Regions from separate parts of the Stenotrophomonas maltophilia group sp. P373 genome, predicted to be linked through region 2. Evidence: predicted binding sites of a transcription regulator. Region 2 holds the regulator's gene; each other region holds the start of a gene.
What was found. The regulator FliA, encoded in region 2, starts transcription of late flagellar genes. The targets are predictions, from matches to a motif close to TAAAGTTTNNCNNNCNNNGGCCGATAA.

Region 1: a site for FliA is predicted at 1,905-1,931, ahead of ACSYHF_RS15030 (methyl-accepting chemotaxis protein). Genes of this name have one in related genera too.
Region 3: a site for FliA is predicted at 1,420-1,446, ahead of ACSYHF_RS06155 (GGDEF domain-containing protein). Genes of this name have one in related genera too.

The regions. Positions count from the first base shown of each region.
Region 1 is NZ_CM129994.1:3,221,557-3,224,827, reverse strand. Features, by position in the region: gene ACSYHF_RS15045 (hypothetical protein) at 1-150, shown strand, start outside; gene ACSYHF_RS15040 (M23 family metallopeptidase) at 80-760, opposite strand; gene ACSYHF_RS15035 (L,D-transpeptidase family protein) at 765-1,727, opposite strand; gene ACSYHF_RS15030 (methyl-accepting chemotaxis protein) at 1,961-3,271, shown strand, end outside.
Region 2 is NZ_CM129994.1:2,053,807-2,057,077, reverse strand. Features, by position in the region: gene flhF (flagellar biosynthesis protein FlhF) at 1-268, shown strand, start outside; gene ACSYHF_RS09500 (MinD/ParA family ATP-binding protein) at 255-1,142, shown strand; gene ACSYHF_RS09495 (RNA polymerase sigma factor FliA) at 1,139-1,882, shown strand; gene cheY (chemotaxis response regulator CheY) at 1,940-2,332, shown strand; gene ACSYHF_RS09485 (protein phosphatase CheZ) at 2,332-2,937, shown strand; gene ACSYHF_RS09480 (chemotaxis protein CheA) at 2,940-3,271, shown strand, end outside.
Region 3 is NZ_CM129994.1:1,334,110-1,337,380, reverse strand. Features, by position in the region: gene ACSYHF_RS06160 (TonB-dependent siderophore receptor) at 1-1,192, opposite strand, end outside; gene ACSYHF_RS06155 (GGDEF domain-containing protein) at 1,479-2,894, shown strand; gene ACSYHF_RS06150 (MFS transporter) at 2,990-3,271, opposite strand, start outside.

The DNA of each region.
Region 1 (3,271 bases), 1.2 Mb from region 2:
TACCTCTGGCTGTGGCCGTTCTTCTTCTGGAAGATGGCGGCGCTGTTGCTGATGATTCCAGGAGCTGCGTTGGCCGTCTTTACTGTGGCATTGCGACGCTGGCAGCGCCGGGCATCATCGCTGCCGACTTCAGCAGCGGATAGGGATTGATCGACTCTCCCTTCCACCACTGCTTCTCCGGCCCCAGCACATGCACTTCGAAATGCAGGTGTGGGGCCTCGGCACTGGCGTTGCCCGTGCTGCCGACGTAGCCGATCACCTCGCCGCGCTTGATCACCTGCTTCTCGGCCAGGCCATCGGCGTAGCGCTGCAGGTGCGCGTAGTAGTAGCACCAATGCCCGCTGGGCTCGAACTGGTAGATCGTCAGGCCACCGCGCTCGCTGTCGAACAGTTTTTCCACCGTGCCATCGGCCACCGCCAGCACCGGCGTACCTGCATCGGCCATGATGTCGATGGCATCGTGTACGCGGCCCTCGCTGCGTGCATCGGTGAAGGTATCGCGCAGCTGCGAGGGCAGGATGCCCTGCACCGGCAGCAGTAACCCGGGCGGTGCATCCGCAGTCTGCGCGGCCGGCGGCGCGGTGGAGGCGGGTGGGACTGTTGCGCCTGGCGCTACCGGTTCCGTCACCGGCGCGGCGGCCACCGTCGATGGCGCTTCCGGCAGCGCGTCGGTCACCGGCTCATCCATATCGCGGTGCAGCCACCAACCTGCACCCAATCCCAGCAGAACACCCAGCACGATCAGTTGCGAAAGACGCATCGACTCACTCCTGCATCACGACAGGCACCGAGGTGTCCACTGCGTCGGCCACGCGCAGCGCATCCCAGTTGGTCATGCGTACGCAGCCATGCGACTCGGTCTTGCCGACACGGCCGGGCTCGGGCGTGCCATGCAGGCCGTAATGCGGCTTGGACAGGTCGATCCAGACCCGGCCGACCGGATTGTTCGGGCCGGGCGGCAGCGTGGCTTTCTTTTCGCCCTTGCGTGCATCCCAGAACAGCTTGGGGTTGTAGTGGAACGGCGGGTCGCGGTAAACGCCCAGGATCTTCCATTCGCCGATCGGCAGCGGGTCGTGCTGGCTGCCGGATGACACCGGCACCTGCGCGATCAGCTTGCCCTGCGCGTCCAGTAGCTGCAGCGTGGAGTCGGATTTGTCGACCACGATCCTGGCGGCCTTCGGCAATGCGGCCGGGGCGATGTTGGGGACCTGGATGCGGCTGCCAGCCCTGGTCAGATCCACGCCGGGATTGAGCATCTTCATCAGCTCTGGGGACGCGTGGAAGCGCTCGCCCAAGGCTTCTTCCACACTGCTGTAGCCCAGCGATTTCACCTTGGCCTGGGCGGCGGGTCCTTTCGGTATCGGCTGGAACGGGCCGGCGACATCCTCAGCAGTCAGCGTGTAGCTGGCCAGCGGCGTGATCGTATCGGCCTGCAGAGCCTTCCAGGTGGCGTCGTCCAGCTCACCCGTTACGGTCAGGCCGTGTGCCGTCTGGAAGCCTGACACCGCCCGCCGCTGGTTGCTGCCTACCTCACCATCAATCTGGCCCGGAGAGAAGTTCGCACGATCCAGCAGCACCTGGGCATGCAGTGCGGAGCGCACTGCGGTGTCCGGGCCAGCCTTCTCGGCAATGGGGGCGGGCAGGTTGGGCGGCGGCGCCTGCGCGAAGGCCGGCGACGCCAGCAGCGAGATTGCGAGCAGGGTGGATCGAGACACAGATGAGCGCATTGGGATCTCCAGCAGGTACGCCGCCACCTTGCCCGCAGGCGGCGCCGAGCCGCCGTGAAAGGGATCTGATGCCCGCATGAGCAGGCATGTCATTGCGGCCGGTTGCCAGCGGCATGTGTCGCTGGGACGGGGGCTCACCAAGGTGAACGGTGGCCGACGCCGTCGATGGGCGGCGATCAAGATTGCCTGCCGTGCCGCCGATAAGGCCACATCCCCCCGTTTTGGATACCCCCATGAACTACTTGAGGAACGTCAGGGTTGCCTGGCGTCTTGGGCTGGGCTTTGGCCTGTTGCTGCTGCTGGTTGCCGCCGTAGTGGCCACCGGCGCCACCGCCAGCGTCGTGCAGAAGCGCGCGATGCAGCAGGTGGTCGACGTCAGCGTGGCCAAGGTGCGCCTGTTGTCGCAGATGCTCGACGCCAACAACCAGATGATGGTGGTGCGCCGCGAGATGCTGATCCGTCAGGGCGAAGACCGCGGCAGCGATGAGAAGCGCATTGCCGATCTGGTCAAGCGCTATGAGGCCAGCTGGACCGCCTACCAGGCACTGCCAGGCGATGCGGAGGGCAAGGCCATCGCGGAAACCATCGCGGCCAAGCGTGCCATCGCGCGCCCGCTCAACAAGCAGACCAGCGAACTGATGGAGCAGGGCGACTACCCGGGCGCCGTGGCGCTGACCCTGGGTCCGGTGCAGGAAGCCGCCAACGGCTGGAACAAGGCGCTGTCCGATGGCGTGGACTTCGAGGAGAAGGAAAGCCGTGAGGCTGCCGCCGAGGCGATCCGCCTGGGCGAGCGCAGCCTGCTGCAGCTGCTGGTGCTGGGCGGCGTCGCGTTGCTGGTGGGCATCGGTGCCTCGGTGATGATCGGCCGCAGCCTGACCGGTCCGCTGGCGCGCGCGGTGAACCTGGCCGAGCGCCTGTCCAAGGGACAGCTGGACCAGGAGTTCCGCCTCGGTGGCCGCGACGAGCTGACCCAGCTGGGCGAGGCGATGGCCAGCGTGCGCCAGAGTGTGCAGGCGGCGATCGGCGCGCAGTTGCAGATGGCCGAGCAGCACGAGGCCGGTGCAATCCGCTATCGCATGGACGCCAGTGCGTTCCCCGGTGATTTCGGCCGCATGGTGCAGGCCACCAACAGCCTGGTGGAGTCACACGTGCAGGTGGAACTGCTGATGGCCGAGGTGATGCAGCGTTACGCCATGGGTGACCTCAGCCGCGACCTGCCGGACTACCCGGGCGAGAAGGGCACGCTGACCCGCACCCTGGCAGCGGTGAAGCAGAGCCTGATGGCGATCAACGCGCAGATCGATGAACTGGCCCGCGCCGCACGCGCCGGCGATTTCAGCATGCGTGGCGATGCCGCTGCGTTCCAGTACCAGTTCAAGACGATGGTCGAGCACCTCAACGGCATGATGGCCAGTTCGCAGGCCAGCATCGCCGATGTTTCCGACGTGCTGCGCGCGATCTCGCATGGCGACCTGACCGCACGCATGGAGGGCGAGTACGACGGCGTGTTTGCGCGCATGCGCGACGATGCCAACACCACCACC
Region 2 (3,271 bases):
CGGCGACATGGACGAGGTGGTCCGCCGCTTCGGTGCCGCCAACCTGCAGGGCCTGGTGCTGAGCAAGCTGGACGAAACCGGCCGCTTCGGCAACGCCCTGTCGGTGGCCGTGGACCATGCCCTGCCGATCACCTGGGTGACCGATGGCCAGGACGTTCCGGACGACCTGCACCGGGCAAGTGCGGCCAATCTCGTACTTCGCCTTGAAGATTTGCGCCGAGCGGCCGATATGCCCTGCAACCCGGAGTTGAACCATGCCGTCGCGTGAGTACGCCAAGCTGACCAAGACCTTCCCGCTGTCGGCCACCCGCAGCGAGCCGCTCGGCCCTGTGCGCACCATCGCCGTGACCGGCGGCAAGGGCGGCGTGGGCAAGACCAACGTGTCGGCCAACCTGGCCGTGGCGCTGGCCGGCATGGGCAAGCGCACGCTGCTGCTGGACGCCGACCTCGGCCTGGCCAACATCGACGTGATCCTGGGCTTGAACCCCACCTTTACGCTGGCCGACCTGGTGGCCGGCCGCTGCTCGCTGGACGATGTCATCGTCGAAGGCCCGAACGGCGTGCTGGTGGTCCCGGCCGCGTCCGGCCGCCGGCACATGGCCGAGCTGGCCCCGGCCGAGCACGTCGGCCTGGTCAACGTGTTCTCCGAGCTGGAGCGCGAGCTGGACATCATGGTGGTGGACACCGCCGCGGGCATCACCGACGGCGTGCTGACCTTCTGCCAGGCCGCGCAGGACACCGTGGTCGTGGTCTGTGACGAGCCGGCGTCGATCACCGACGCCTACGCGCTGATCAAGGTGCTGTCGCGTGAACGGGGCGTGGACCGCATCCAGGTGGTGGCCAACATGGTGCGCGACCCCAACGAGGGCCGCGTGCTGTACGAGAAGCTGACCCGCGTCTGCGAGAAGTTCCTCGCCGATGTCTCGCTGAACTACCTGGGCTGCGTGCCGCAGGATGACTGGCTGCGCCTGTCGGTGCAGCGCCAGCAGCCGGTGGTGAAGGCCTACCCGTCCAGCCCGTCCGCACTGGCGATCACCGAGATCGCGCGCCGCACGGCCCGCTGGCAGGCGCCGACCGAACCACGCGGCGGCGTCGAGTTCTTCCTCGAACGCATCCTCAAGCAGCGCGGGGTGGCGGCATGAAAGGCGCGGCCCAGTACAGGGAAGTCCAGCGCTCGGCAGCCAACGAGGTCATCGCCCAGCACTCGGACCTGGTGCGGCGCATCGCCCACCATCTGGCCGCGCGCCTGCCGGCCAGCGTCGAAGTCGACGACCTGATCCAGGCGGGCATGATGGGCCTGATCGAGGCTTCGCGCAGCTACGACGCCGACCAGGGCGCCTCGTTCGAGACCTATGCCTCGATCCGTATCCGTGGCTCGATGATCGACGAGATCCGCCGTGGCGACTGGGTGCCGCGCTCGGTGCACCGCCGTGCACGCGATGCTGCGGCCACCATCCGCCGCCTGGAACAGAGCAGCGGCCGCGCCGCCAGCGCCACCGAAGTGGCCGCCGCGATGGAGATGCCACTGCCCGAATACCTGCGCCTGATGGAAGACGCCGCGCGTGGCCAGGTGCTGAGCCTGGAGTCGCGCATTGAGGACCAGGGCGAGCTGGACACGGTCGCACAGGGTGGCCCGACCCCGCAGCAGGTGCTGGAGCGCAGCGAGTTCGGCCGCGAGCTGGGCAAGGCCATCGGCCATCTGCCCGAGCGCGAACAGCTGGTGCTCTCGCTCTACTACGAGCAGGAACTCAACCTGAAGGAGATCGGCGCGGTGCTAGGCGTAAGCGAGTCGCGGGTCTGCCAGATCCACGGCCAGGCCGTGCTGCGCCTGCGCGGCCGGCTGAAGGTATTCGAGGCCGTCGACGCCGGCCTCGAAGAATGAACATCCCCGAGGCAGCTGCCCCCGGCCGCCCGGAATGAACAACAAAGGAACTCTGCTTTGAACAAGAACATGCGCATCCTGATCGTCGACGACTTCTCGACCATGCGTCGCATCGTCAAGAACCTGCTGGGCGATCTGGGCTTCACCAACACCGCCGAAGCCGAGGACGGGCATGCCGCGCTGTCGCTGCTGCAGAGCCAGCCGTTCGATTTCGTGGTCACCGACTGGAACATGCCGGTCATGACCGGCATCGAGCTGCTCAAGGCGATTCGTGCCGACGCCAAGCTGAAGACCCTGCCGGTGCTGATGGTCACCGCCGAAGCCAAGCGCGAGCAGATCATCGAAGCGGCCCAGAACGGCGTGAACGGCTACATCATCAAGCCGTTCACCGCGCAGACGCTGGAAGAGAAGCTCGGCAAGATCTTCGAACGCCTGGCGGCCAGTGCCTGATGGATACCACGGTCGACAGGAATGCCCTCGCCCTGCGCCTGCAGGAAGCACTGGACGCACTGGAGTCCGGTGACGAAACCGCCTGGCGGCAACGCATCGACGGACTGGTCGCGCTGCGCACGCAGCCGATGATGAGCGGCCTCTCGCGGCTGGCCCGCGAGCTCGGGCAGGCCCTGGGTGAACTGCCGACCGTGCCCAGCGAGGCCGGCGAACTGGACGATGCCTGCGCACGCCTGGACCACGTGGTGGCGATGACCGAACAGGCAACGCACCGCACCCTGGACCTGGCCGAGGAATGCCGCAGCCTGACCGAACAGCTGCGCGCCGAAGGCCTGCAGCCGGGCCAGGATGCACAGCTCGAGCGCATCCGCCACAACCTCACCGAGATCGCCCTGACCCAGAGCTACCAGGACCTGACGGGGCAGATCATCCGTCGCGTGGTCGGCATCGTCCGCCGTGTGCATGAGGGCTTCGGCGCGCTCGGCCTGCCGCCGGAACAGCATCGCACCGATCCGGAACTGGCCGGGCCGGCACTGAAGGGACTGGACCGCCACGCGGTCTCGCAGAACGACGCCGACGACCTGCTGTCGGACCTGGGGCTGTAAGCATGAGCGCGGTATCCGACGACATCACTGCCGATTTCATCATCGAGGCGCAGGAAATCCTGGATCGCCTGGGCGAACAGCTGGTGTCGCTGGAGCAGGCACCACAGGACACCGAGCAACTCAACGCGGTGTTCCGGGGCTACCACACGCTCAAGGGCGGCGCCGGCTTCCTCGGCGTCACCGCCATGGTCGAGTTGTGCCACGCCGCCGAAGAAGCGCTGGGCATCGCGCGCGCGGGCCAGGCCGTGCTGCAGGCCCATCACTTCGATGCCGCCCAGCAATCGCTGGACTACCTGCAAGCGATGCTGGATGCAGTTTCCTCCGGCACCGAGCC
Region 3 (3,271 bases), 720 kb from region 2:
GCCGGCTGTCCAGGTATTCAAAGCCCAACGTCCAGATGTTCTCGGCGCCGCCCAGCGTGGTCGGGAAGCTCACTTCGCCATCCAGCTGGTAGTTGCGCAGGCGCGAGGTCGACCAGTCGGTGCCGTTGAAGCTGCCTTCCGGGCCACCGGCCAGGCCTTCGTTGATGCGCGAGTTGTTCACCGCTTCAACTGCAGCGGTCACCCGCGAGGTGACATCGCCCCAGCGACCACGATGGCTGATCGCGCCGGTGTTGCGGTACATGCGGTTGGTTTCCGCCTTGCCGTCGGCCAGGGCGGCCAGATCGATGCCGGTCGAAGTGCCGGTGGTGCTGACCGCGCGGTCACCAGCATAGATGTTGCCCTGGCGGCTGGTGCCGGCCTCGAACTCGACCACCTGGTCGGCGGTCACGTCCCAGCGCAGCAGCGCGTTGATGTCGCGGTTCTTGACGCCCTCGCGGCCAGCCGGTGGCACTGCGTTCGGCTGGGTGGCGTACTGGCGGTTGAGATCGAGTGAATCGGCGTCGGTCTTGTTGAGGTTGCCGTACAGGCGGAACGACAGCGTGTCGGTCATCGGCCCACTCAGCTGCAGGCCGACGCGCTCGCTGCCACCTTCGGCGCTGTGTTCGGGCACCAGCCCGTACAGGTCGACCGCACCGGTCAGGTCGCCGGTCGGGCGCTTGGTGATGATGTTGACCACGCCACCGGAAGCACCGGAGCCATAGCGTGCCGCCGCCGGTCCGCGCAGCACTTCGATGCGCTCGATCATCTCCGCCGGCACCCAGTTGGTGTCGCCGCGCGTGTTGCGCTCGCCACTGCGGCCCATGCGCACGGCATCGCGCGCACCGATGCGCTTGCCGTCGACCAGGATCAGGGTGTTTTCCGGGCCCATGCCGCGCAGGTCGATCTGGCGGTTGTTGCCGTACTGGCCCGAGGCGCTGTTGCCGGTGAGGTTGACGCCCGGCATGGTGCGCAACAGTTCGGCGATGTCGTTGGCCGGTGGGCGCCTGGCGATGTCCTCGGCGGTGATGGTCGAGGTACCCAACGCCTGGCGGGCAATCTGCGAGGCGGTGACGTGCACCGTGTCGATATCGGTGGCGTCGGTTTCAGCCTGGGCGGTCAGCGCGCTGCCCGCCAGCAGGGCGGCAACGGCGAGCGCCAGCGGGCGCGGCGAGAGGACAACGGCAGGAGACATGATCTGGACCTTCTGGCAGGGCAACGGGGCCTCTGGCAAAGGGCTTGAGGCAACGACGAGGGGGAGGCGGAGCGTCGCTGCAGTCGCCTGCGGCCCGATCCGTGCGTGCATTCTCCCATCAATGCGAGTGATTCTCAAATGCGTTCACTCATTGCTACCGCAGGCGTGATGTGCCCTGCGTGCCGAACGACCCTGCATCGGGCTTAAACTGGCTGGCTTGCCCACCATCAACCGCACGCCGCCGCGGCCGATACCGGTGGTTTGCCGTACGCAGTCAGAGATCGACGTGGAACCACCTCAACTGGACGATGCCAGCCAGCCGCTGGCCGAGGCCTGGCAGCACTGCCTGCAACAGGCCGGCCCGGCCGCCACCGCGCTGCTGCACGCCGCCGCAACCGATGCCCCGCCGGCGCTGGCCCAACGCTTCTACGAAGTGCTGTTGCAGGACGGGCGTGCACGCCGCTTCCTGTCCCACGATCAGGTCAAGCAACGCCTGCAACCGGCCATGCAGCGCTGGCTGGTGCAGCTGCTGACCACTGATGCCGACGGCATTGCCGCCACCGTTGCCTCGCAACGCGTGATCGGCGATGTGCATGCCCGGGTCGGCATTCCGGTCGACCTGGTCACCCGCGGCGCGCGCGTACTCAAGCACGAGCTGTTCGTGCGCCTGCGCGACGACGCGCCCGACAGCGCCACCGCGTTCGCCGCCATCGACTGCCTCAGCGCGATCATGGACATCGCCATGGAAGGCATGACCTTGGCCTACACCCATGCACGTGAGCGCTCCACCCGTGCCGATGCTGCCTACCGGCTGTTCTCGCTGGTGCAGAATGTCGGTACCGAACGCGAGCGCCAGCGTGCACTGCTGCTGGACTGGGAGAACGCCCTGCTCTACGCACTCGCCGGCCACGTGCAGGCCGGCGAAAGCGCCAGCCTGGCGACCTCGGAATTCGGCCTGTGGTTCACCCACAAGGGCATCCCCAGCTTCGGCGAGAGCAGCGAAACCCAGCAGGTCGGCCAGCTGATGGCCCGCATCGACGGCAACCTGCAGCGGGCAAGCAATGACACCCCGGCGCAACGACTGGCGGTGCTGCCGGCCATTCGCGAGGACCTGGCCGCCATCCGTACCCTGATGACGCTGTTGTTCGAACGCATCGGTGAACTGGATGCCGGCAGCGATGCCCTGACCAACCTGCTCAACCGCCGCTTCCTGCCTACCGTGCTGCGCAGGGAGATCGAGCTGGCCACGCGCAATCGCACGCCGTTCTCGCTGCTGCTGCTCGACCTGGATCACTTCAAGGCGATCAACGACGGCCACGGCCACGATGCCGGCGACCGCGCGTTGCAGCACGTCGCCGGCCTGCTCGGCCAGCTGACCCGCGGCAGCGACTACCTGTTCCGCTACGGCGGCGAGGAGTTCGTGGTGGTGCTGGTTGCCGCCAGTGAGTCACAGGCCTCGGTGATCGCCGAGAGCCTGCGCCGGCAGATCGCGCAGTCGCCAGTGGCACTGGCCAACGGCCAAGTTCTGTCGCTGACTGCCAGCATCGGCGTGGCCGGCCATGATGGCCACCCGGACTACGAACGGTTGATGGCACGTGCCGACGCGGCGATGTACGAGGCCAAGCGCAGCGGCCGCAACCGCGTGGTGGTGGCCAGCGGGGACCTGCAGGAAGCCCCGGGCCGGCGTGCGTTGCAGCGATGACGACAGGACAGGTAGAGTCGACCGCTGGTCGACTATCGCGCGCAGCGCGGAATTTTTCGCACGCGGGGCGAAGAGCAGTCGACTGACAGTCGACTCTACCGACAGTCGACTTTACCGGTCCGCGCGCCAGCCGATGCATTGAACGCCACCACTCCCCACGCCGCCCACCACAGCAGCGCCAGCAGCGCGATGCCGGCGCCCAGCAGGCACACGGCAGGCCAGCCGTGCCGGGCCTGCACCCAGGGCCCGGCAGCCGCACCGGCACCACTACCCACCGCATAGAAGAGCATGTAAAGCGCCACCAGGCGTCCATGCTGCTCGCCCGGCGCGCGCAGCAGCAGCGCCTGGTTCGAGACATGCAGCGCCTGCCCACCCAG